DNA from 2 places in the Kitasatospora sp. NPDC059088 genome. Region 2 is predicted to be linked to the other one. Evidence: riboswitches for the same ligand, from Rfam matches in the RefSeq annotation. Region 2 holds a riboswitch; the other holds the start of a gene.
The links. A riboswitch is a leader RNA that binds a small molecule or an ion and turns the genes downstream of it on or off. The one in region 2 is predicted to bind thiamine pyrophosphate.

Region 1: another riboswitch for thiamine pyrophosphate. It lies ahead of ACFWXO_RS11795 (purine-cytosine permease family protein); the one in region 2 lies ahead of thiO (glycine oxidase ThiO).

What each region holds. Positions count from the first base shown of each region.
Region 1 is NZ_JBHYGR010000020.1:16,737-27,408, reverse strand. It holds gene ACFWXO_RS11810 (MerR family transcriptional regulator) at 1-184, opposite strand, end outside; tRNA gene ACFWXO_RS11805 (tRNA-Ser) at 360-447, opposite strand; gene ACFWXO_RS11800 (S1C family serine protease) at 512-2,416, opposite strand; TPP riboswitch at 2,625-2,773, shown strand; gene ACFWXO_RS11795 (purine-cytosine permease family protein) at 2,766-4,178, shown strand; gene ACFWXO_RS11790 (glycerophosphodiester phosphodiesterase) at 4,258-5,082, shown strand; gene ACFWXO_RS11785 (ATP-binding protein) at 5,324-5,911, shown strand; gene ACFWXO_RS11780 (DUF5926 family protein) at 6,071-7,054, shown strand; gene ACFWXO_RS11775 (bifunctional DNA primase/polymerase) at 7,272-7,934, opposite strand; gene ACFWXO_RS11770 (PP2C family protein-serine/threonine phosphatase) at 8,553-10,004, shown strand; gene ACFWXO_RS11765 (aminopeptidase P family protein) at 10,174-10,672, shown strand, end outside.
Region 2 is NZ_JBHYGR010000150.1:8,177-18,848, reverse strand. It holds gene metF (methylenetetrahydrofolate reductase [NAD(P)H]) at 1-658, opposite strand, end outside; gene ACFWXO_RS39055 (polyprenyl synthetase family protein) at 843-1,949, shown strand; gene thiE (thiamine phosphate synthase) at 2,048-2,698, opposite strand; gene ACFWXO_RS39045 (Rv2175c family DNA-binding protein) at 2,698-3,063, opposite strand; gene ACFWXO_RS39040 (NAD(P)/FAD-dependent oxidoreductase) at 3,106-4,311, opposite strand; TPP riboswitch at 4,426-4,538, shown strand; gene thiO (glycine oxidase ThiO) at 4,542-5,717, shown strand; gene thiS (sulfur carrier protein ThiS) at 5,714-5,953, shown strand; gene ACFWXO_RS39025 (thiazole synthase) at 5,957-6,754, shown strand; gene pknB (Stk1 family PASTA domain-containing Ser/Thr kinase) at 6,843-8,621, shown strand; gene ACFWXO_RS39015 (sulfite oxidase-like oxidoreductase) at 8,635-9,264, opposite strand; gene bfr (bacterioferritin) at 9,495-9,974, shown strand; gene ACFWXO_RS39005 (bacterioferritin-associated ferredoxin) at 10,006-10,314, opposite strand; gene ACFWXO_RS39000 (class II 3-deoxy-7-phosphoheptulonate synthase) at 10,499-10,672, opposite strand, start outside.

The sequences.
Region 1 (10,672 bases), on a different contig from region 2:
GCGTGAAGCCGAGTTCCTTGAGCGCGATCACCCGGTTCAGCCGGGCGAGTTGGCCCGCCTCGTAGGAGCGGTACCCGGTGGCCGGGTCCACCCTGGCGGGTGTGAGCAGGCCGATCGCGTCGTAGTGGCGCAGCATCCGCACCGACACCCGGCCGTGGACGGCGAAGTCTCCGATGTTCAACATGGTGCTCCCACTCCACCGTCTCCCCCTGTGTCAGGGTCAACCCCCGGCCGCCGGCCCGGCCGCGACCCCGCGTCGGCCCACCGCCGGCCCGCCGCCGGCCCGCCCCGGAAAACACCGAGGGCGGGTGCCGAAACGATCTCGGCACCCGCCCTGAGCAGGTGTTTTCTCCTACCGGCGGAGAGCGTGGGATTCGAACCCACGGTGACGGGTCACGCCACGACAGTTTTCAAGACTGTTCCCTTAGGCCGCTCGGGCAGCTCTCCAGGCGGAGGTCAGCCTAACGGGTCCGACGGCCTTCGGCGCACACGATTCCGCGGGCCCGGGGGGTCACTGATCGCCGTCCCGCTGGCCGAGCGTGACCTTGGTGGTCATGGTCTGGCCGTTGCGGGTGTACTCGACGTCGACGGTCTCGCCCGGCTTGTGCGTCCAGATCCGGCTGACCAGGGCGGGACCGTTCTCGATCGGCGCGCCGCCGAGCTTGGTGATCACGTCGCCCGGCTTGAGGCCGGCCTTGTCGGCCGCGCCGCCGGGGGTGACGGCGGGCTGGCCCTGGACGTCCTTGGTCTGGATCTGCGCGCCGTCGCCCTTGTAGTCGTCGTTGCGCAGCACGTCGAGCTTGGCGTAGACCGGCTTGCCGGTCTTGATCAGGGTGTCCGCGACCCACTTGGCCTGGTTGATCGGGATGGCGAAGCCCAGGCCGATGCTGCCGGCCCGGCCGTTGGCGGAGGCGTTGGACTGGATCGCCGAGTTGATGCCGATCACCGCGCCGCTGGAGTCCAGCAGCGGGCCGCCGGAGTTGCCGGGGTTGATCGAGGCGTCGGTCTGCAGGGCGTTCATGTACGAGGCCTGCGAGCCGGTCTCGTCGCCGGAGGCGACCGGGCGGTCCTTGGCGCTGACGATGCCGCTGGTGACGGTGGACTCCAGGCCGTACGGCGCACCGATCGCGACGGTGGCGTCACCGACGTTGACCTTGTCGGAGTCGGCCAGCGGCAGCGGCGACAGCTTGCTCTTCGGCGGGTTGTCGATCTTGACCACGGCGACGTCGTAGCCCTCGGCGTGGCCCAGCACCGAGGCGGTGTAGGAGGTGCCGTCGGCGAACTTGACGGTCAGTTTGCCGCCGTTGAGGGCCGGCGCGACCACGTGGTTGTTGGTGAGGATGTGGCCCTCGGTGTCGAAGACGAAGCCGGTGCCGGTGCCCGACTCGGTGCTGTTCTGCGCCTTGATGGTGACGACGCTGGGCAGCGCCTTCTGGGCGATGGCGGCGATCGACCCGGGGACGGGCTCGTTCTTCTGGGTGTTGCTGGCCTGGACGGTGGTGCTGCGGTGGTCGTCCGCCGAGCTGCTGCTGCCCGCGTGGTCGCTGGCGACCACACCGACCGCGCCGCCCGCGATGCCGGCGACCAGCGCGACGGCCGCGAGCAGGGCCACCAGGCCGCCGCGCTTCTTGCGCGGGCCGTGGCCGCCCGGGCCGCCGGGGTACTCGGCGGGGTAGCCGAACGGACCGCCGGGGCCGCCGGGGTGGCCCGCGCCGGCGTCGTGGCCGCCGCCCCAGCCGCCGAGCGGCTGGCCGGCGCCGAAGGGGTGGTGACCGGGTGCGCCGGGCGCGACGGGCGCACCGGCGGCCGGGGCGCCGTACGGCTCCTGGGCGTTGGCGGCCGGGACGCCGTAGCCCTCGTGGGCGCCGGCGGCGGGCACGCCGTGGGTCGGGGTCGCGTACGGGTTGGTGCCCGGGGTGCCCGGCGGCAGGGCGGGCGCGGCCGGAGCGGCGGCGACCGGGGCCGGGGCGGGCGGCGCGGGCGGCAGGACCGGCGGCGGGGCGTCGATGTAGCCGGTGGCCGGGTCGACGGCGGGCTCCTCGACGGCGGGCGCGGCCGGCGCGGCCGGGGCCTCCGGCGCGGGCACCTTGGTGAAGGCGACGGTCGGCTGGTGCCCGCCCTCCGCCGGGGCGGCCTCGGCCGCCGCGCTCGCGGCGGCCGGCTCCGGGACCCGGCCGAACGCCATGGTCGGCTGATGCCCGCTGTCGGCCGGGGCGGCGTCGGCCGACCCGTCCACCGGCCCGGCCACCGGGTTGTCCACCGGTTCGTCCTTCGGCTCGGGAACCCGGCTGAAGGCCATGGTCGGCTTGTGGCCGCCCTGAGCGGTGCCGTCGGGAACGGCACCCGCCGCCTCCGGGGCCCCCGCGGGCTGCTCCCCCTGCGGCCCGGTGGGCCCAACCTCGCGCTCGGTGCTCACGGACGACCTCCATAGCTGACAGAACCAAGGACCATAGTTTTTCGCACCGGCGATTCGATTGCCGTAAGGACCCCTCTGAATAACTCATAAGAATCCTTAGCCGCCACCGACAACCGGGGCTCCCCACCCCCGCCCGGCGTCCCGCGATGCGGACCGCGCACCCCGTGGCCTTTGGCGTTCGTAGCCGTGCCGGTTAGCCTGTCGCTCCAAACTGACACGCGGGAGCTTGGACCGACCAGGCTGAGAGTGCGCATGTCGACCGTACGCCAGGCCAGTGACCGGCGGACCGTCGAGGGGGCGCTGACCGCCGGAACCTGTCCGGGTAATGCCGGCGTAGGGAGTATCGGCCATGCCGCCTGCTTCGCCATCCTCTTCTCCGGGCGCGCCCGCGTCCAAGGATTTCCCGCCGGACCCGGCCGGCGCCGGCGCCGCGCTGCTGGACCACCGCGTCGAGGCACCGCTGGTCCTGGACACCGAGCCGCCGCGCACCCTGCGCTTCCGGGACCACTTCGCGCTGTGGATGAACCTCGGCGTCAGCCTGATCGGCTTCTCCACCGCCGCGACCGTGCTCGGCGAGAAGGGCAGCGAGCTGTCGCTGGCCGCCGCGGTGACGGCGATCGTGACCGGTACGGCGGTCGGCACCGCGATGCTCGGCGTCGCCGCGCTGATCGGGGCCCGCACCGGCGCCCCGGCGATGGCCAACCTGCGCGGCCTGTTCGGCACCCGGCTGTCCTACCTGCCGACCGTGCTGAACATCGTCCAGTGCGTCGGCTGGGGCGTGTTCGAGCTGCTGACCATCGCGGCGGGCGCCCAGACCGTCGCCCACACCAGCGACTACCGCTGGCTGTTCGTGCTGCTCGCGGGCGCGCTGACCACCGCGCTGACGATCTGGCCGCTGGGCTCGATCGCGGTGCTGCGCCGCTTCGTGGCCGGGGCGGTCGCGGTCGCGATGGTGTACTTCACCGTCCAGCTGGGCCGCCAGGGCGTGCCGGACCCGGGCGCGGGCAACTGGCACGGCTTCCTGGGCGCCACCGACGCGATGATCGCGGTGTCGATCTCCTTCGTCCCGATGGCCGCCGACTACACCCGGCACTCGCGCAGCCCGAAGTCGGCCTTCTGGGGCAGCTTCTCCGGCTACACCGTCGCCCAGGTCTGGTGCTACGTGCTGGGCCTGATGGCGCTGCTCCAGTCCGACGGCGACCCGAGCCGGATCTTCGACTCCTTCCTCGGTGTCTGGGCCGGCTGGCTGTTCCTCCTGGTGCTGGTGCTGCGCGAGACCGACCAGTCCTTCGCCAACGTCTACTCGACCGCGATGTCGCTGCAGAACCTGCTGCCGCGGGTGGACCGCCGGGTGCTGAGCGGCGGGATCGGCGTGCTGACCACCGTGCTGGCGCTGCGCATCGACCGGTTCACCGACACCTACAGCAACTTCCTCGGCCTGATCGGCTCGGTCTTCGTACCGCTGCTGGCGGTGCTGGCGGTGGACTACTTCTTCGGCGCCGGCCGGCACGGCTGGGACCTCTCCGAGCGGGCACCGTCCCGCTGGCTGATGCTGCTGCCGTGGGTGCTGGGCTTCGCCGTCTACCAGCTGATCGCGCCGACCGCGGTGGGCGACGGATGGGTGGACTTCTGGACCTCGGCCCAGCGGACCCTGCACTTCACCCCGCAGGAGTGGACCTCGGCCTCGCTGTTCGCCTTCCTGGTGCCGGCGCTGGTCACCTGGGGCCTCACCCCGCTGACCCGCCGCACCGCCCGGGCCTGACGCACCGGGGGCGGAGCCGGCCCCGCAGGTTGGGACCGGCTTCGCCCCGGGTTCACCCGCGCCCCCTATCGTTGGGGCCGTGACCAGCCCAGAACTGCCCTCGGCGGCGGCGCGCACCACGCCCTCCGTCCAGGTGATCGCCCACCGCGGCTCCTCCCACGCCCTGCCCGAGCACACCCTCGCGGCGTACCGGCGCGCGCTCGACGAGGGCGCGGACGCCGTCGAGTGCGACGTGCGGGTGACGGCCGACGGCCACCTGGTCTGCGTGCACGACCGCCGGATCGGCCGGGTCTCGAACGGCCGCGGCACCGTCTCCGCGATGACGCTGGCCGAGCTGGAGGCGTACGACTTCGGCGCCTGGAAGACCGGCCGGCCCAGCACCGACCCCGAGCTGCGCGGCGTGCTGCGGCTGGAGCGGCTGCTCGAACTGGTGGTGGACTGCGGCCGCCCGGTGGACCTGGCGATCGAGACCAAGCACCCGGTGCGGTTCCGCGGCCGGGTCGAGGCCGAGCTGCTGCGCACCCTGGAGCGGTACAAGATCGGCACCGCGCCGGACGGCGAGCGCCCGTCCGCCCGGATCATGAGCTTCTCCTCGATCGCGCTGAACCGGGTGGCCGCCGCCGCGCCCGACTACCGGCGGGTGTTCCTGATCGAACGGATGCTGCCGCTGCTGGGCCGCCTGCGCCCCGGGCAGCCGCTGCCGGGCGGGGCCCGGATCGCCGGCCCCGGCATCGAGCTGATCAAGGCCAAGCCGCAGCTGGTGCCCCGGCTGCGCGAGCTGGGCCACGAGGTGCACGTATGGACGGTGGACGAGCCGGCCGACGTCGAGCTCTGCCTGGAGCTCGGGGTCTCCGCGATCATCACCAACAGGCCCGCCGAGGTGCTGGCCCAGCTCGGCCGCTGAGCCGGGGCCGGGCGCCCCGGGTACCCGGGGAAACCTGATCACCCCGGTCGGCAGTCAAACCTTCCGCGCACGGTATTGCCGGAATTCTTGCGATCGGGCGACGGAGGGTGAGCACGGAATGACCTCTTGTCGACCCTGAGTCGCGCCGCCGGAAAAGCGCCCGCAGGATCCTCCGACAGTCGTTTCCGACGCATTACCAAGGGGCATCCATCCCTCGGCATACGCTGAAGGAGGTCCGGGGGTGGCGTTGATGGTGGCGCGTGAAGTGCCGACTTCATCGACCATGGCAGTGCCGCACGGCCCAGCGAGTGTCGGGGTCGCACGGCGCCGACTGCGTCGAGATCTGGGTGACCGGCAGATACCGGAACCGGTCATCGATGATGCTGTTCTGATCCTTTCCGAACTGTTGAGCAACGCCTGTCGGTACGCCCGTCCGCTCGGCCCGCTGCCCGCCCTGGGCCGCGGCGCCCGGGCGGAGGTGGTGGACCAGGTGCTGGTCGGCGTCCCCTCCGGGACGCACCCGGCGCCGGGCGGCCGGGAGCCCGAGGACGGCACGGCCGAGCCGGCCGGCGGTGTGCTGGTCCGCTGGCAGATGCACGCCGACGGCGTGCTCACCCTGGAGGTCACCGACGGCGGCGCGGCCACCCGGCCGCTGCCCGCCAGCCCCTCGCTGACCTCGCGCGGCGGCCGCGGCCTGGCCATCGTCGACCAGCTGGCCAGCGACTGGGGCGTCCGGGACGCGCCCGGCGAGGTCACGGTCTGGGCGGCGCTGCCCGCCCGCGCCCGGCACGCCCGGCGCACCGGGGGCGGCACCGCCCGCAGCGCGTAGCCGTCCGAGCGGCACCCGTCCGACCGGTACCAGGGCGTACGGCACCAGGGCGTACGGCACCCGTCCGACCGGCGCCCGCCCCGGCGCGTTCCCGCGCGCCGGGGGAACCTCAGTAGGCTTCCCGTGAAACAGGACCACCGTCCCCGGGAGAGCCGCAGCATGGGCAAGAAGGCCGCCAAGAAGGCGCCGCAGCGCCAGTCCACCACCGCCGTCACGGGTGAGATCCCCGTGGTCGGGGCCCGCGAGGACTGCCCCTGCGGCTCGGGCCGCCGCTACAAGGCGTGCCACGGCCGGGAGGCCTCGCACGCCGTGCAGGAGCTGGTGCACCGCCCGTTCGAGGGCCTGCCGGGCGAGGCCGACTGGGTGGCGCTGCGCGAGCTGGTGCCCGCCGCCACGGTGCCGCTGACGCTGGCCGCCGGAGTGACCGCGACCGCCGGGGGCGACGTCCCGTCGGTGACCCTGGCGACGGTGCTGCCGCTGGCCTGGCCGGCCCTGCGCCGCCCCGACGGCTCGATCCTGCTCGGCCTGCAGACCCAGTCCTCCTCGGGCGACCTCAGCCGCGACCTCGCGGACGCCCTGGAGCTGGCCCTGGCCACCGAGCCCGGCAGCCCCGTCCCGGCCCGCCGGACCGTCCCGGGCGGCCGCCGCCTCCAGGACCTGCTGGACGCCTCCGCCGCGTTCACGCCCACCGTGCACACCGGCTTCGAGTTCTGGCTGGAGGACGCCGAGACCGCCACCGGCGAGGTCGCCGCCTCGCTGGAGCGCGCCAACGCCTCCGCCATCCCGACCGAGAAGCTCGCGAGCGTCGACGCCGCCTACTGGTGCGGCACCCCGGACAAGAACCACCTGCGCTGGGTGATGACCGTGCCCGAGGAGCGGCTGCTGGACGCGCTGGCCCGGCTGAACGCCGCCGGCGAGGCCTCGCTCGGCGCGGACACCCGCCTGGTGGGCTCGTTCCGCGCGCACGGCCTGACCGTCCCGGTGTGGGACCTCCCGCTCGCCATGACCGCCGCCGACTGCGAGAAGCCGGCCGCCGAGTTCGGCGAGCGGCTCGCCGCCGTCCTCGCCGACCCGACCGAGCTGACCGCCGAGGAGCGGCGCGCCCGCGCGAACCTGGTGAACCGTCAGGTCACCCTGAACTAAAGCGCGCAGGATCCGGGTGATACGCGTCACATTGTCGCCGGGAAGCCGCAATTTCCGGGCCTGGAGGGCGTCTTGGAAATTGGCGCGGGCGCGGATCCTTGTTACTGTCTAAAGAGTCCGGCCGCTGGTGCATCCCCCGTCGCCAGCGGCCGGATCTTTTCTTTTCCGGAACGCCCCGCACCACCGGGCCCGGAGTCCGGCCCGACCCGGCGATCCGTCAGTACGTCGAGCGCCCGCTGTCCAGCCGGACCGTCGCCTCCACCAACTCCCCCAGCAGCGGCCCGACCTGCGGCAACCGGACCCCACCGGCCGCGGCCGGCCGCGGCGCCAGCACCCAGCGCACCCTCCCGGCCCCGCCGCCGGGCGGCAGCGGCAGGAAGCCGCCCGGCCCGTGGTAGCGCAACGATCCTGGCACCGAAGGGAGTTGGGCGAGCATCTCGCCCAGGGCGTCGAGCGAGTACGGGGCCACCAGCAGGGCGTAGCGGCCCGGCATCGCGAGCACCGGGCCGAGCGGCAGCCGCAGCGCGCCCAGGTGGACCAGCGCCCTGGCACCGGCCGCCGCGGGCAGGCTGACCGCCGAGACCGCGGAGCCGGTGGCGGCCAGCACCGGCGCGTCCGGGGTCTGCCGCTCCCACCACCAGCGCACCATCCGGGGGTCCGTGGTGGCGGCCAGCAGGGACGGGTCGTGCGGATGGGCGCCGGGCGCCGGGCAGTCCGGCTCCCCGCAGGAACAGCGGCCGCCGCACAGCACGGTGCCGGGCACCACCGGCCAGCGGTGTTCGACGGCGGCCGTGAGGGCCGCGGCCAGCCGGGCGGACGACTCCTGCGGCTCCCGGGACTCCTGCGACCGGCTCCTCGGGCTCTTCGGGTTCTCACGCATGGCGCTCGTTCCTTTCCCTGACCGCTCGGTTCGCTCCGCCCCACCGACATCCGTCGGGACCCGCCGCAGGGGCCCGCGGCGGCACGGCCCCGGAAAGGCGCGGAACGGGGCGGGCGGCACGGCGGACGGCGCGGCTACGACGTGGAGCACGGTGTGGAGCACGACATGAGAAGGGCCGCGCACTGGAACAGCCCCTGGAACGAGAATCCCGTATGCGACCGGATGGACGTCGCCCGGGCGCGCTTGGTTCCACCGTACGAGTGAGAGACTTCCGGCCAGCCCGGATCGCGGGCGGCGCGGACATACGATCCGGACGGCCGCCCGGTCCGTCCCCTCGGTTCTGCCCGCTCCCGGCTCGCTCCATGCCTCCGGCTCCGACCGGCGCGCCGCGCCCGGTGCGCGCCCTCCGACCGGGTCGCGCGGACGTGGAACCGGCCACCGCATCGTCCTGGATCTGGACATGCCCCGAATGGCCTGTGTAGAAGTGGTGGCATTGCTGTCGATCAATGACGAGTAGTAGCGAATCGAGGCGAAACGCGTCCTTTGGCCGTGCTCGCTCCACATTGGCCGTACCTGGGGGTTTCGCATGGCACGTAGCACCGCGTCAGGAGTGGCGGCATGACCAAGTCCCACGCGTCGGCCGCCCAGCCGTCGACGCCGCCCGCAGAGCCGGGTGAGACCGGCTGTGCGGGCGGGCTCACCGTCCTCGACCCGCCGCCGGACCTGCCCGGCCCCACCGACGCGCCGGACGGCGGCGCCGACGGCCCCGCAGCACCGTCCAGCACGGTGCAGGACCGTTTGGCCGGACGCCTGTCCGATATCACCAGCCTGTACGAGCACACCGAGCGGCTCGCCCGCGCCCGCGGCACCACCGCCACCCTGGACGCCGTGCTCGCCTCCGGCGCCGCCCTGCTCGGCGCCGACCGCGGCGTCCTGGTCACCCTGCTGCCGGGCGGCGGCACCGGCCAGCCCGTCGGCCTCGGCCTGGACCGGGCCAGCCTCGGCGCCCTGGAGACCGTCCCGACCGAACAGAGCCTGCTCGCCCGGCTGCTGAGCGAGCACGACCGCCCCGAACAGCTGCACTCCGCCGACCTCGCCGACGACCCGGCCGTCGGCGCCCGGCTGCGCGAACTCGCCGTCCACCTCGGCCTCGGCGGCGCCTACGGCCTCCCGCTCGCCACCGTCGAGGACGGCCCGCTCGCCGCCGCCGTCTGGTTCTACGACCGGCCCGCCCAGCCCACCGACTGCCAGCGCGAACTCGCCCGCCACTACTGCGAGATCGCCGCCCCGCTGCTCGCCAAGCAGCTGGAGGCGGAACGCACCCTGCGCACCACCGAGGCGCTGCGCCGCGGCCTGCTGCCGGACCACCTCCCGCAGATCCCCGGACTGCGACTGGCCGCCCGGCTCGTCCCGGCCGGCCTGGACCGCTCCAGCGGCAGCGACTGGTACGACGCCATCCCGCTGCCGGACGGCACCGTCGGCCTCACCGTCGGCTCGGTCTCCGGCGACGGCCCCGGCGCGGGCCCCGGCTCCGCCCCCGGCGCGGCCGCCGCGATGGGCCGGATCCGGGCCGCGCTGCGGGCGTACGCGGTGCTGGAGGGCGAGGACCCGGTCTCCGTCCTCGGCGACCTGGAACTGCTGCTCAAGACCACCGAGCCGACCCGCACCGCCACCGCCGTCTACGCCTGGGTCGAACCCGAGGACCGCCGGATCACCCTGGCCGGGGCCGGGCACTGCCCGCCCGTCCTGGTCGACCGGCACGGCGCCGAGTTCGTGGAGACCTCGCTCTCCGCCCCGCTCGGCATGCTGGCCTGCTGGGAGGCCCCCGGGGTCGAGCTCACCGCCGGGCGCGGCGACACCCTGCTGCTCTACACCGAGGGCCTGGCCCGCCGCTGCGGCCCGACCCTGCACGCCGGCCAGGCCAACCTGCGCCGGGCCGCCGCCGACGCCCCGCGCGACGTGCGGATCGACCCGGAGCGGCTCTGCGCCCATCTGCTGGCCGTCTGCCCCGCCCCGGACGCCTCCCCGGCCACCGACGACCTGATGCTGCTGGCCGCGCGCTTCGAGTAGGGCCCGTCGCCGCCCCGCAGGCGGGAGTCCGAAGACGGGCCCTGCCCATACGAACCCCGGACGGGCGGGCGGCCGGGCGTCCGTACCATGGACGCACGGCCGCCCGCGCGTGTCGCGACCCGACACCTCCCCCGAGGGCGGCGGTACCACCCCCAAGGAGGCGTTGCACGTGACCGAGGACCGGACCCCCGCAGTGGCCGAGAACCCCGAGGCCGAGGGCGGCGAGGAGCCGCCGCCGTTCAAGGGCCGCAAGAACGGCCTCTACGGCGAGATCTCGGACGAGCTGTCCGCCTCGATGAGGACCGGTTGGGCCGACACCGAGCTGCACGGCCTCACCCCGGTCGCCCAGGCCCCGTACGCCGCCGCGCGCCGTGCCGCGCTGTCCGCCGCCCACCCGGGCGTGCGCCTGGTCGTCCCGGCCGGCAACCTGCGGGTGCGCTCCAACGACACCGACTACAACTTCCGCGCCGCCAGCGAGTACGTGCACCTCACCGGCGACCGGACCGAGGACGCGGTGCTGGTCGGCGAGCCGACCGGCGACGCCGGCCACGAGTTCACCCTCTACCTGCTGCCCCGCTCGGACCGCGAGAACGGCGAGTTCTGGCTGGACGGCTACGGCGAGCTGTGGGTCGGCCGCCGGCACAGCCTGACCGAGCAGGAGCAGCTGC
Region 2 (10,672 bases):
TCTCCGGGATGATCGGGGTCGGGCAGCCCGCGGCGGCGACCCGGTCGCGGTAGCGCAGGTAGTCGTCGACCTCGAAGAACATCTGGGTGATCGCGTAGTCCGCGCCGGAGCGGACCTTGGCGACGAAGTGCCGGATGTCCTCGTCCCAGTCGGCCGAGCGCGGGTGCATGTTCGGCGAGGCCGCGACGCCGACGCAGAAGTCGCCGATGCCCTTGATCAGCTCCACCAGCTCGTAGGCGTAGGTGACGCCGTCCGGGTGACGGACCCACTCGCCCATCGGGTCGCCGGGCGGGTCGCCCCGGACCGCGAGGACGTTCCGCACTCCCTGGTCGGCGTACTGGCCGATGATGTTGCGCAGTTCGGCGACCGAGTGGTCCACCGCGGTCAGGTGGGCGACCGGGGTGAGCGTGGTCTCGGTGGCGATCCGGCCGACCATGTTGACGGTGCGCTCGCGCGAGGAGCCGCCGGCGCCGTACGTCATGCAGACGAAATTGGGGTCCAGCGGTTCGAGTCGACGGATGGCGTCCCAGAGCTTCTGCTCGCCGACCTCCGTGCGCGGCGGCATGAACTCGAAGGAGAAGGAGCGCTTTCCGGCCGCCAGGAGTTCGCGGACCGTCTGTGCGCGGTCCGGTCTCGTGGAAGCGATGCCGAGTGCCATGCTGGCAGGTTATCCGTCCCCCGAAGGGGCCGGACAACTCGATCCCACGATTCGGGACAAGTAGTGGACGGGCCTCCGCTTCCGCACCGGCCGCCCCGCGCGCCGTCGGCGGCCCCGCTCGCACATCCGTTCCCGGCCGCCCCGCTACGCTTGCTGCACCCCAGCGAACCAGCGGAGCATCATCGTGACCTCGTCCAGCACCCGGCCGGCCAACCCCATGGACGTGGAGGACGTCCGCACCCGCGTCAACACGGCCCTCGCCGCGTTCATGGACGGCCAGTCGGCGCTGCTCGGCACGATCTCGCCGCAGCTGGTGCCCGCCGCCGAGGCCCTGCGCGACTTCCTGCTGGACGGCGGCAAGCGGCTGCGCCCGGGCTTCTGCTACTGGGGCTGGCGCGCCGCCGGCGGCCCCGCCGACGGCGAGGGGATCGCCAACGCGGCCGCCGCCCTGGAGCTGCTCCAGGCCAGCGCCCTGGTGCACGACGACCTGATGGACCGCAGCGACACCCGCCGCGGCCTGCCCTCGGTGCACCGCCGCTTCGAGGCGCTGCACCGGGACAGCGGCTGGCGCGGCGACCGCGAGCAGTACGGCGCCTCGGCCGCGGTGCTGCTCGGCGACCTGCTGCTGATCTGGTGCGACGAGCTGTTCCTGCGCTCCGGCCTGGACCCGGCCGCCGTGCTGGCCGCCAAGCCGCGGTTCGACCTGATGCGCACCGAGGTCATGCTCGGCCAGTACCTGGACGTGCTGGAGCCGGTGGCCGGCGACTCCGCCGACGAGGGCGCGCCGGAGCGGGCGCGGACCGTACTGCACTACAAGTCGGCGAAGTACACCATCGAACGGCCGCTCCAGGTCGGCGCCCTGCTGGCCGGGGCCGGGCCGGAGCTGGTCGAGGCGCTCGGCGCGTTCGGGCTGCCGCTGGGCGAGGCCTTCCAGCTGCGGGACGACCTGCTCGGCGTCTTCGGCGACCCGGCCGTCACCGGCAAGCCCGCCGGGGACGACCTGCGCGAGGGCAAGCGCACCCTGCTGGTCGCGCACGCGATGCGGGGCCTGCCGCAGGCCGACGCGCGGCACCTGGACGCCCGGCTCGGCGCACCGGACCTGGCCGCCGAGGAGGTCGCCGGGCTGCGCGAGCTGGTCGCCCGCAGCGGGGCGCCGGAGCTGGTGGAGGCCCGGATCGAGGAGCTGATGCGGGAGTCGCTGGCCGCGCTGGCGGCGGCACCGCTCGCCGACGAGCGGGCCCGCACGGTGCTGCTGGCCCTGGCCGAGGCCGCCACCGTCCGCAAGTACTAGGGGCCCGGGGGGGGGGGGGGGAGCCCCCGCGGGCTGGTGTGTGGGCGCGCGCGCGCGGGGGGGGCGCCCCCCCGCGCCGGCGGCGGCCCCGGGTGGCATTACGCCGCGCGCACCCGGCGGGCGAGCTCGGCGGCGGCGGCCCGCGGGTCCTCGGCCGCCGTGACGGCCCGGACCACGACGATCCGGCGGGCGCCGGCGGCCAGCACCTCGTCCAGGTTGCCGAGGTCGATCCCGCCGATCGCGAACCACGGCCGGTCGGTGGCCTGCTTCGCCGCGTACGAGACCAGGCCGAGGCCCGGCGCGTGCCGGCCCGGCTTGGTCGGGGTAGGCCAGACCGGGCCGGTGCAGAAGTAGTCCACGCCCGGCTCGGCGACCGCCGCGTCCACCTCGGACTCGGCGTGGCAGGAGCGGCCGATCAGCACGTCCTCGCCGAGGATCGCCCGGGCGGCCGGTACCGGCAGGTCGTCCTGGCCGAGGTGCAGCACGTCGGGCCGGGCCGCGTGGGCGACGTCGGCGCGGTCGTTGACGGCCAGCAGCTTGCCGTGCCGGCGGCAGGCGTCGGCGAAGACCTCCAGCGCCGCCAGCTCCTGCTTGGCCTCCAGGCCCTTGTCACGGAGCTGGACGATGTCCACCCCGCCGGCCAGCGCCGCGTCCAGGAACTCGGCCAGGTCGCCCTGCTCGCGCCGGGCGTCGGTGCACAGGTAGAGCCGGGCGTCGGCCAGGCGGGCCCGCAGCGTGTCCGCCGCCATCAGATCAGCATCGCCTGGGCGCGGCGCTTGACCTCGGTGCCGCGGTTCTCCCGGAGCGCCTGGATCGGGCTGCCGGGCAGCGACGGGTCCTCGGTGAAGAGCCACTCCAGGATCTCCACGTCGTTGTACCCGCAGTCCCGCAGGACGGTCAGGGTGCCGGACAGGTGCTTGACCAGCCCCTGGCCGTCGATGAACGCCGCCGGGACCTGCAGCGACTTGTTCGGCCCGCGCCGGACGGCGATCAGGCCACCGTTCTTGACCAGGTCACGCACTTCGGTGACCCGGACCCCCCACTGCTCCGAGATGTCGGGCAGGTACACCCACTCGGTGACCAGGGCTTCAATCTTGCTTTCGATCTCACTCACGCCACCAGACTGCCACCTCCGCGGCCCGCCGCGCACCAAGTGCTACCCGGCGACGGCTCCCTTGAGCGCCACCGAGGGGTCCGCGGCGAGCGCCCGGTCGAGCACCGCACCGCGTTCGATCAGCTTCCGGCCCTGGGTGAGGTCGCGCGGCCGGTCCACGGCCAGCAGCGCGCTCGGCACCCCGTCGCGCAGCCAGAGCACCGACCACGCGGACTCCTGCGGGCTGCCGCGCCACAGCAGTTCGTCGCCCTCGGCGTGCCGGCCGGCGTACTGGACCATCCGCCCGAACTGCTCGGACCAGAAGTACGGCACCGGGTCGTACGGCGTGTCCGCCCCGAGCACGGCGGCGGCCGCGGCGGAGCCGGACTGCAGCGCGTGGTCCCAGTGCTGGACGGCCAGCCGGGCGCCGGAGCGCGCCGAGGGGTAGCTGACGCAGTCCCCGGCCGCGAACACCCCGGGCAGGCCGGTGCGCAGCCGCCCGTCCACCACGACCGCGCCGGAGGCGTCCAGCTCGACGCCCGAGCCGGCCAGCCAGCCGGTCGCGGGCCGGGCGCCGATGCCGACCACCACCTCGTCGGCGGGCAGGTGGGAGCCGTCGGCCAGCAGCACCGCCCCCGGCTCGACGGCGGCCACCCCGACCCCGCAGCGCAGGTCGACGCCGGCCTCGGCGTACCAGGCGGCCATCGCCGAGCCGACCCCGGTCGGCAGCGCGCCCGGCACCGGCGCCGGACCGGCCTCGACCACGGTGACCTCGCAGCCGGCCTGCCGCGCGGCGGTGGACACCTCGGCACCGATCCAGCCCGCGCCGACCAGCACCAGCCGCCGGCCGGGGCGCAGCAGCGCGCGCAGCGCCAGGGCGTCGTCCAGGGTGTGCAGCAGATGGGCGCGCTCGGCTCCGGGCAGGGCGCGCGGGGTGGCGCCGGTGGCGATCACCAGCGCGTCGTACGGGAGGTCCCCGCCGTCGGTGTGCAGCACGCCGGGGGCGAGCCCGGTGGCCCGGCGGCCGGTGAGCAGCTCGATGCCGAGCCGCCCGTAGTCGATGTCCAGGGTGGTGGCGTCGGCCTTGCCGAGCAGCACGTCCTTGGAGAGCGGCGGCCGGTCGTACGGCGCGTGCCGCTCCTCGCCGACCAGGACGATCCGCCCCCGCCAGCCGCCCTGCCGCAGCTGCAGGGCGCACTGCGCCCCGGCCAGCCCGGCCCCGACGACGACCACCCGATCCGTTCCGCTCAGCTCTGCCACGCCCGTCACTGTACCCAGCGCCGCTGAACCGGCTCTGAGCCGCTCATCCGCGGAGCCGGGCGGGCGGCCCCGTCCCACGCCTCGCACGGCCCTTCGGGCGGGCCGATCCCCGGAGTTAAGGTGGACGCACCACACGGGAGCCCGGCGGACCGGGCTGAGAGGCGGGCTGGCACGGCCTGCGACCGTCCGAACCTGATCCGGGTCATACCGGCGAAGGGAGAAGAGCAGCTTTGTCACGCATGCCATCGGGCAGCCGCGCCGACGTGCTGGTGATCGGCGGGGGCGTCATCGGCCTCGCGGTCGCCTGGCGCGCCGCGCAACGCGGGCTGCGGAACGTGATCGTGGTCGACCCCGGCCACGGCCGGGGGGCGGCCGGGGTCGCCGCCGGGATGCTCGCCCCGGTCACCGAGCTGCAGTACGGCGAGGAGCCGCTGCTGCACCTGGGGACGGCCTCCAACCGGCGGTACGAGTCCTTCGCCGCCGAGCTCACCGAGGCCAGCGGCGGCCTGGACACCGGCTACCGCCGGTGCGGCACCATCGCCGTCGCGCTGGACTCCGACGACCGCGCGGAACTGCGCGAACTGCACGCCTTCCACCTGCGGCTGGGCCTGGACTCCAGCTGGCTGACCGGCCGGGAGGCCCGCCGACTGGAGCCGATGCTCGCCCCCGGCGTGCGCGGCGGCCTGCACGTCGCGGACGACCACCAGGTGGATCCGCGCCGGCTGCTCACCGCCCTGGTCGCCGCCTGCGAGCGGGCCGGCGTCCGGCTGCACCGGGCCGAGGCCGTCGAGCTGCTGGTGGACGGCGGCCGCGCGGTCGGCGCCCGGCTGGACGACGGGGAGTCCCTGGCCGCCGAGCAGGTGGTCCTCGCCGCCGGCCCGCACAGCCACCGGCTGCCCGGCCTGCCCGAGGGCGTACTGCCCGCGGTACGCCCGGTGAAGGGGCAGATCGTCCGGCTGCACGTCCCGGAGGCCTACCGGCCGTTCCTGTCCCGCAACGTCCGCGCGGTGGTGCGCGGGCAGCACCTGTACCTCGTCCCCAGGGAGAACGGCGAGCTGGTGATCGGCGCGACCACCGAGGAACAGGGCTACGACACCACCGTCACCGCCGGCGGGGTGTACGAACTCCTGCGCGACGCGCACGAGTTGGTACCGGGTATCACCGAACTCCCGCTGCGCGAGACCTCCGCCGGGCTGCGCCCCGGCTCGCCGGACAACGCCCCGCTGCTGGGCCCGACCGCACTACCCGGACTGGTCGCCGCCACCGGCCACTACCGCAACGGCGTGCTGCTCACCCCGGTCACCGCCGACCTGCTCGCCGACTACCTGGCGACCGGCGAAGTCCCCGACCTGGCACGGCCGTTCACGCCGACCCGGTTCTCCCCCGAAACCCCCGTCGCGAAGGCCTGCGCATGACCGAGACCGCCCCGAACGAGACCGCCCCGAACGAGATCGCCCTGACCGTCAACGGCGAGCCCCGCCGGGTGCCCGCCGCCACCACCCTCGCCGCACTGGTGGCCACCGTCAGCGCCGCCAACACCGGCGTCGCCGCCGCCCTCAACGAGGCCGTGGTGCCGCGCGGTTCGTGGCCCGGGACGACGCTGGGCAGCGGCGACCGGATCGAGATCCTGACCGCCGTCCAGGGAGGCTGAACCATGGCCGACGACCTGCTGACCATCGCCGGGACGACCTTCTCCTCCCGGCTCATCATGGGCACCGGCGGCGCGCCGAGCCTGGAGGTCCTGGAGCGCGCCCTGCTCGTCTCCGGCACCGAACTGACCACCGTGGCCATGCGCCGGGTGAACGCGAGCACCCAGGGCTCCGTCCTGGACGTGCTGACCCGCAACGGCATCCGGGTGCTGCCCAACACGGCCGGCTGCTTCACCGCCGGCGAGGCGGTGCTGACCGCCCGGCTGGCCCGCGAGGCGCTCGGCACGGACTGGGTGAAGCTGGAGGTGATCGCCGACGAGCGGACCCTGCTGCCGGACCCGATCGAGACCCTGGAGGCCGCCGAGACGCTGGTCGACGACGGCTTCACGGTGCTCCCGTACACCAACGACGACCCGGTGCTGGCCCGCAAGTTGGAGGACGTCGGCTGTGCGGCGATCATGCCGCTGGGCTCGCCGATCGGCTCCGGGCTGGGCATCCGCAACCCGCACAACTTCCAGCTGATCGTGGAGAGTGCGGGCGTCCCGGTGATCCTGGACGCGGGCGCCGGGACCGCCTCCGACGTCGCGCTGGCGATGGAACTGGGCTGCGCAGCGGTGATGCTCGCCTCCGCGGTGACCCGGGCCCAGGACCCGGTGCTGATGGCCGAGGCGATGCGGCACGCCGCCGAGGCGGGCCGGCTCGCCCACCGGGCCGGCCGCATCCCGCGCCGCTTCCACGCCGAGGCCTCCTCCGCGATGGCCGGCCGCGCCGACCTGGACACCCGCGAGCGGCCCGCGTTCTGAACCCGTCGCGGATGTCACAAGCCGGTCCCGGAGGCGGTGTCCGCCGGGACCGGCCCCCGGCCGCCGCACTAGACTCCCCCGAGTGGACATGGCACTGCACGACCCCCTGATCGGCACCGTGCTCGACAACCGGTACCGGGTCGAGCAGCGCATCGCGACCGGCGGGATGTCCACCGTGTACCGGGCCACCGACACCCGGCTGGACCGGGTGGTCGCCCTCAAGGTGATGCACCCCCAGCTCGCCGGGGACGAGGGCTTCACCGCCCGCTTCATCCGCGAGGCCAAGGCGGTCGCCAAGCTCACCCACCCCAACGTGGTCAACGTCTTCGACCAGGGCGCGGACGGCGGAAACGTTTTCCTCGCCATGGAGTACGTGCCCGGCCGCACCCTGCGCGACCTGCTGCGCGACCGCGGCGCGCTGTCCGTCCGGGCCGCGCTGGACGTCCTGGAGCCGGTGCTCGCCGCCCTCGGCGCCGCCCACCGGGCCGGGCTGGTCCACCGGGACGTCAAGCCGGAGAACGTGCTGATCACCGGGAGCGGCCTGGTCAAGGTCGCCGACTTCGGCCTGGTCCGGGTGCTCGGCAGCGCCGACGGCGCGCCCACCTCGACCAGCACCGCCACCGGCGGCACCGTCATGGGCACGGTCTCCTACCTGGCCCCCGAGCAGATCCTCCCGGACGCCCCCACCGACCAGCGGGTGGACGTCTACGCGGCCGGCATCCTGCTGTACGAGATGCTCACCGGCCGCCGCCCCCACACCGGCGACAACCCCGTCCAGGTCATGTACAAGCACCTGCACGAGGACGTCCCCGCCCCCTCGCTGACCGCCCCCGCCGTCGCCCCGGCGCTGGACGCCATAGTGGCCGGCGCCTGCGCCCGGGCCGCCGACGCCCGCCCGTACGACGCGGTGGAGCTGCTCGCCGCCCTCCAGCGGGTCCGCCGCACGCTCACCCCGGAGGAGCTGGACGCCGAGCCGCCGGCCTCCACCCACCCCAGCCCGCGCTACCCGACCAGCGAGCCGACCTCGGTGATCCAGCCGCTCCCCGGGCCCGCCGACGCCCCGCCGGCCGAGCGCACCAGCGTGCTGGAGGTGCCGGCCGAGCTGATGGACCAGCTGCTGGTCGAGCCCCGCCCGTACGACGAGCCGACCCCGGTCAGGACCCGGCGGCCCGGCCGACCGCGCCGGCTCCCGCGCAAGCCGCTGCTCTGGGCGGCCGCGCTGACCGCCCTGGTGCTGGCGGTCGGCGGGGTCACCTACGGGATCTCCGAGGGGCTGTACGGCTCGGTGCCGAGCGTGCTCGGCAAGGACCGCTCGCAGGCGCAGCGGGTCCTGGACGGCGAGGGCATGCACGGCCGCTTCGTCGAGGTGTTCAGCGAGTCCGTCCCGGCCGGGCAGGTGATCTCCACCGATCCCGGGGTGGGCGCGCGCACCCGCAAGAGCGACCCGGTGACGGTCACCCTCTCCAAGGGCCCCAAGCGGATCGCCGTGCCGGACGTCACCGGCAGGAGCGCGGACGACGCGGCCGCCGCGCTGGCCGGCGCCCAGCTGACCAGGGGCGGGGTGACCCAGACCTACAACGACACCGTGCCGGAGGGCTCGGTGATCAGCAGCACGCCGGCCGCCGGGCAGCAGCTGCCGGAGAACGCCGCGGTCTCGCTGGTGGTCAGCAAGGGCATGGTGCCGGTCCCGGACGTCACCGGGATGGCCCGGGACGACGCCCAGAGGGCGCTGCAGGCGGCGGGCTTCACCATGAAGGCCTCGACCGACTGGACGCTCGGCATGGGCAAGGTGAGCGGCCAGTCCCCGACGGCCGGGGAGCGGCGCCCGCAGAAGTCCGTGGTGACGGTCAACTTCTCGCTGTTCTAGCGGGGTTCACCGCTCAGCGGAGCGGTCCGTCGCCCGGCTCCTCCTGGTAGGAGTAGCGCTGCTCGCGCCACGGGTCGGCCTGGTTGTGGTAGCCGCGCTCCTCCCAGAAGCCGCGCCGATCGGCCCGCATGTACTCCACGGCGCGCACCCACTTGGGGCCCTTCCAGGCGTACAGCCGCGGCACCACCAGGCGCACCGGGAAGCCGTGTTCGGCGGTCAGCGCCTCGCCGTTGCGGTGGGTGGCGAGCAGGGTGTGCGGGTCGGCGAAGTCGGCCAGCCGCAGGTTGGCGCTGTAGCCGTACTCGGCCCAGACCATGACGTGGGTGACGCCGGGCGCGGGGGGCACCAGGTCGAGCAGGAGGGCCGCAGGCACGCCCGTCCACTCGTTGCCGAGCATCGAGAACTTGGTGACGCAGTGCAGGTCGGCGACCACGGTGGTGCGCGGCAGGGCGGCGAAGGCGGCGAAGTCCCAGCTGTGCTTCTCGGCCGAGGCGGTGGCCCCGAACACCTGGAGGTCCCAGGTCAGCGGCTTGAAGCGGGGCACCGGCCCGTAGTGCAGGGCGGGCCAGCCGCGCTGCGCGCGCTGTCCCGGGGGGAGGGTCGGGTCAGACGGCGGAAGCGGTTCTCGTTCGGACTGACCCATGTCTCCATGGTGACAGACGGCGGACGAGCCCCGGCGCGCGCCCCTTGGCCCAGGTGCACGCCCCGCCCGTACGGGCCAATGGTCGATCGTGCGCCCTCCACTTATCACCCAAATCGGATATTCCGACACATGTCCTAGTGAGTGTGAACTTACTGGAAATTCCTCCCGATACGGTGCCAGGATGCGCAGCGCAGGACTCACCGCAGGACGTAGCGCAGGGAGGCAGCACCATGCAGGGCGACCCGGAGGTCATCGAGTTCCTCAATGAGCAACTCACGGCCGAGCTCACCGCGATCAACCAGTACTTCCTGCACGCCAAGATGCAGGAGAACTTCGGCTGGACGAAGCTCGCCAAGTACACCCGGCACGAGTCGTTCGACGAGATGAAGCACGCCGAGACGCTCACCGACCGGATCCTGTTCCTGGAGGGGCTGCCCAACTACCAGCGGCTGTTCCACGTCCGGATCGGCCAGACGGTCAAGGAGATGTTCGAGGCGGACCGCCAGGTCGAGGTCGAGGCGATCGACCGGCTCAAGCGCGGGATCGTCGTGATGCGGGCCAAGAACGACGTCACCTCGGCGAACATCTTCGAGTCCATCCTGGCCGACGAGGAGCACCACATCGACTACCTGGACACCCAGCTGGAGCTCCTGGAGAAGCTCGGCGAGGCGCTCTACCTCGCCCAGCTGATCGAGCAGCCGGAGTCCTGAGCCCGACGCCCCGGGCTCGGGCGCGGCCGGCTCAGGCGACCCGCAGCGGGAGTACCGGGGCGACCGGCGCCATCGGCGCGACCGGGGACGGCTTCGCGGCGGCCGGCGCGGGCACGTCCTGGACCTCGGGGTCGGCGAGGCCGAGCTTCGCGGCCAGCCGGGCGGTCGGGCAGGGCCGGGCGCCGTGCTCGCCGAGCAGGGCCTGGATCCGGCGCACGCAGGACCCGCAGTCCGTGCCCGCCTTGCAGCCCTTGGCTATCTGGCGCGGGGTGTTGGCACCGCCGTCGATCGCCTTCTTCACCTGGTCCTCGGTGACCGCATGGCACATGCACACGTACATCGCGGTCTCTCCCGGGGTGAAGCGCCGGCTGGGGCACGGAGTGGATCTTGACTAAGGCTTGCCTTAGTTCACTAAGCCTCACCTTACCCGGCGATCCGGGTACGAAAAAGCCCCTCCGGGCTCGGGAATCCCGAATCCGGAGGGGCCTTCGTCACATCCGCGGGCACATCGGCCCTGGTCAGACCTACTGGCCGCGGTACATCTCCGCCACCAGGAACGCCAGGTCCAGCGACTGGCTGCGGTTGAGCCGCGGGTCGCAGGCCGTCTCGTACCGCTGGTGCAGGTCGTCCACCAGCACCTCGTCGCCGCCGCCGACGCACTCGGTGACGTCGTCGCCGGTCAGCTCCACGTGGATGCC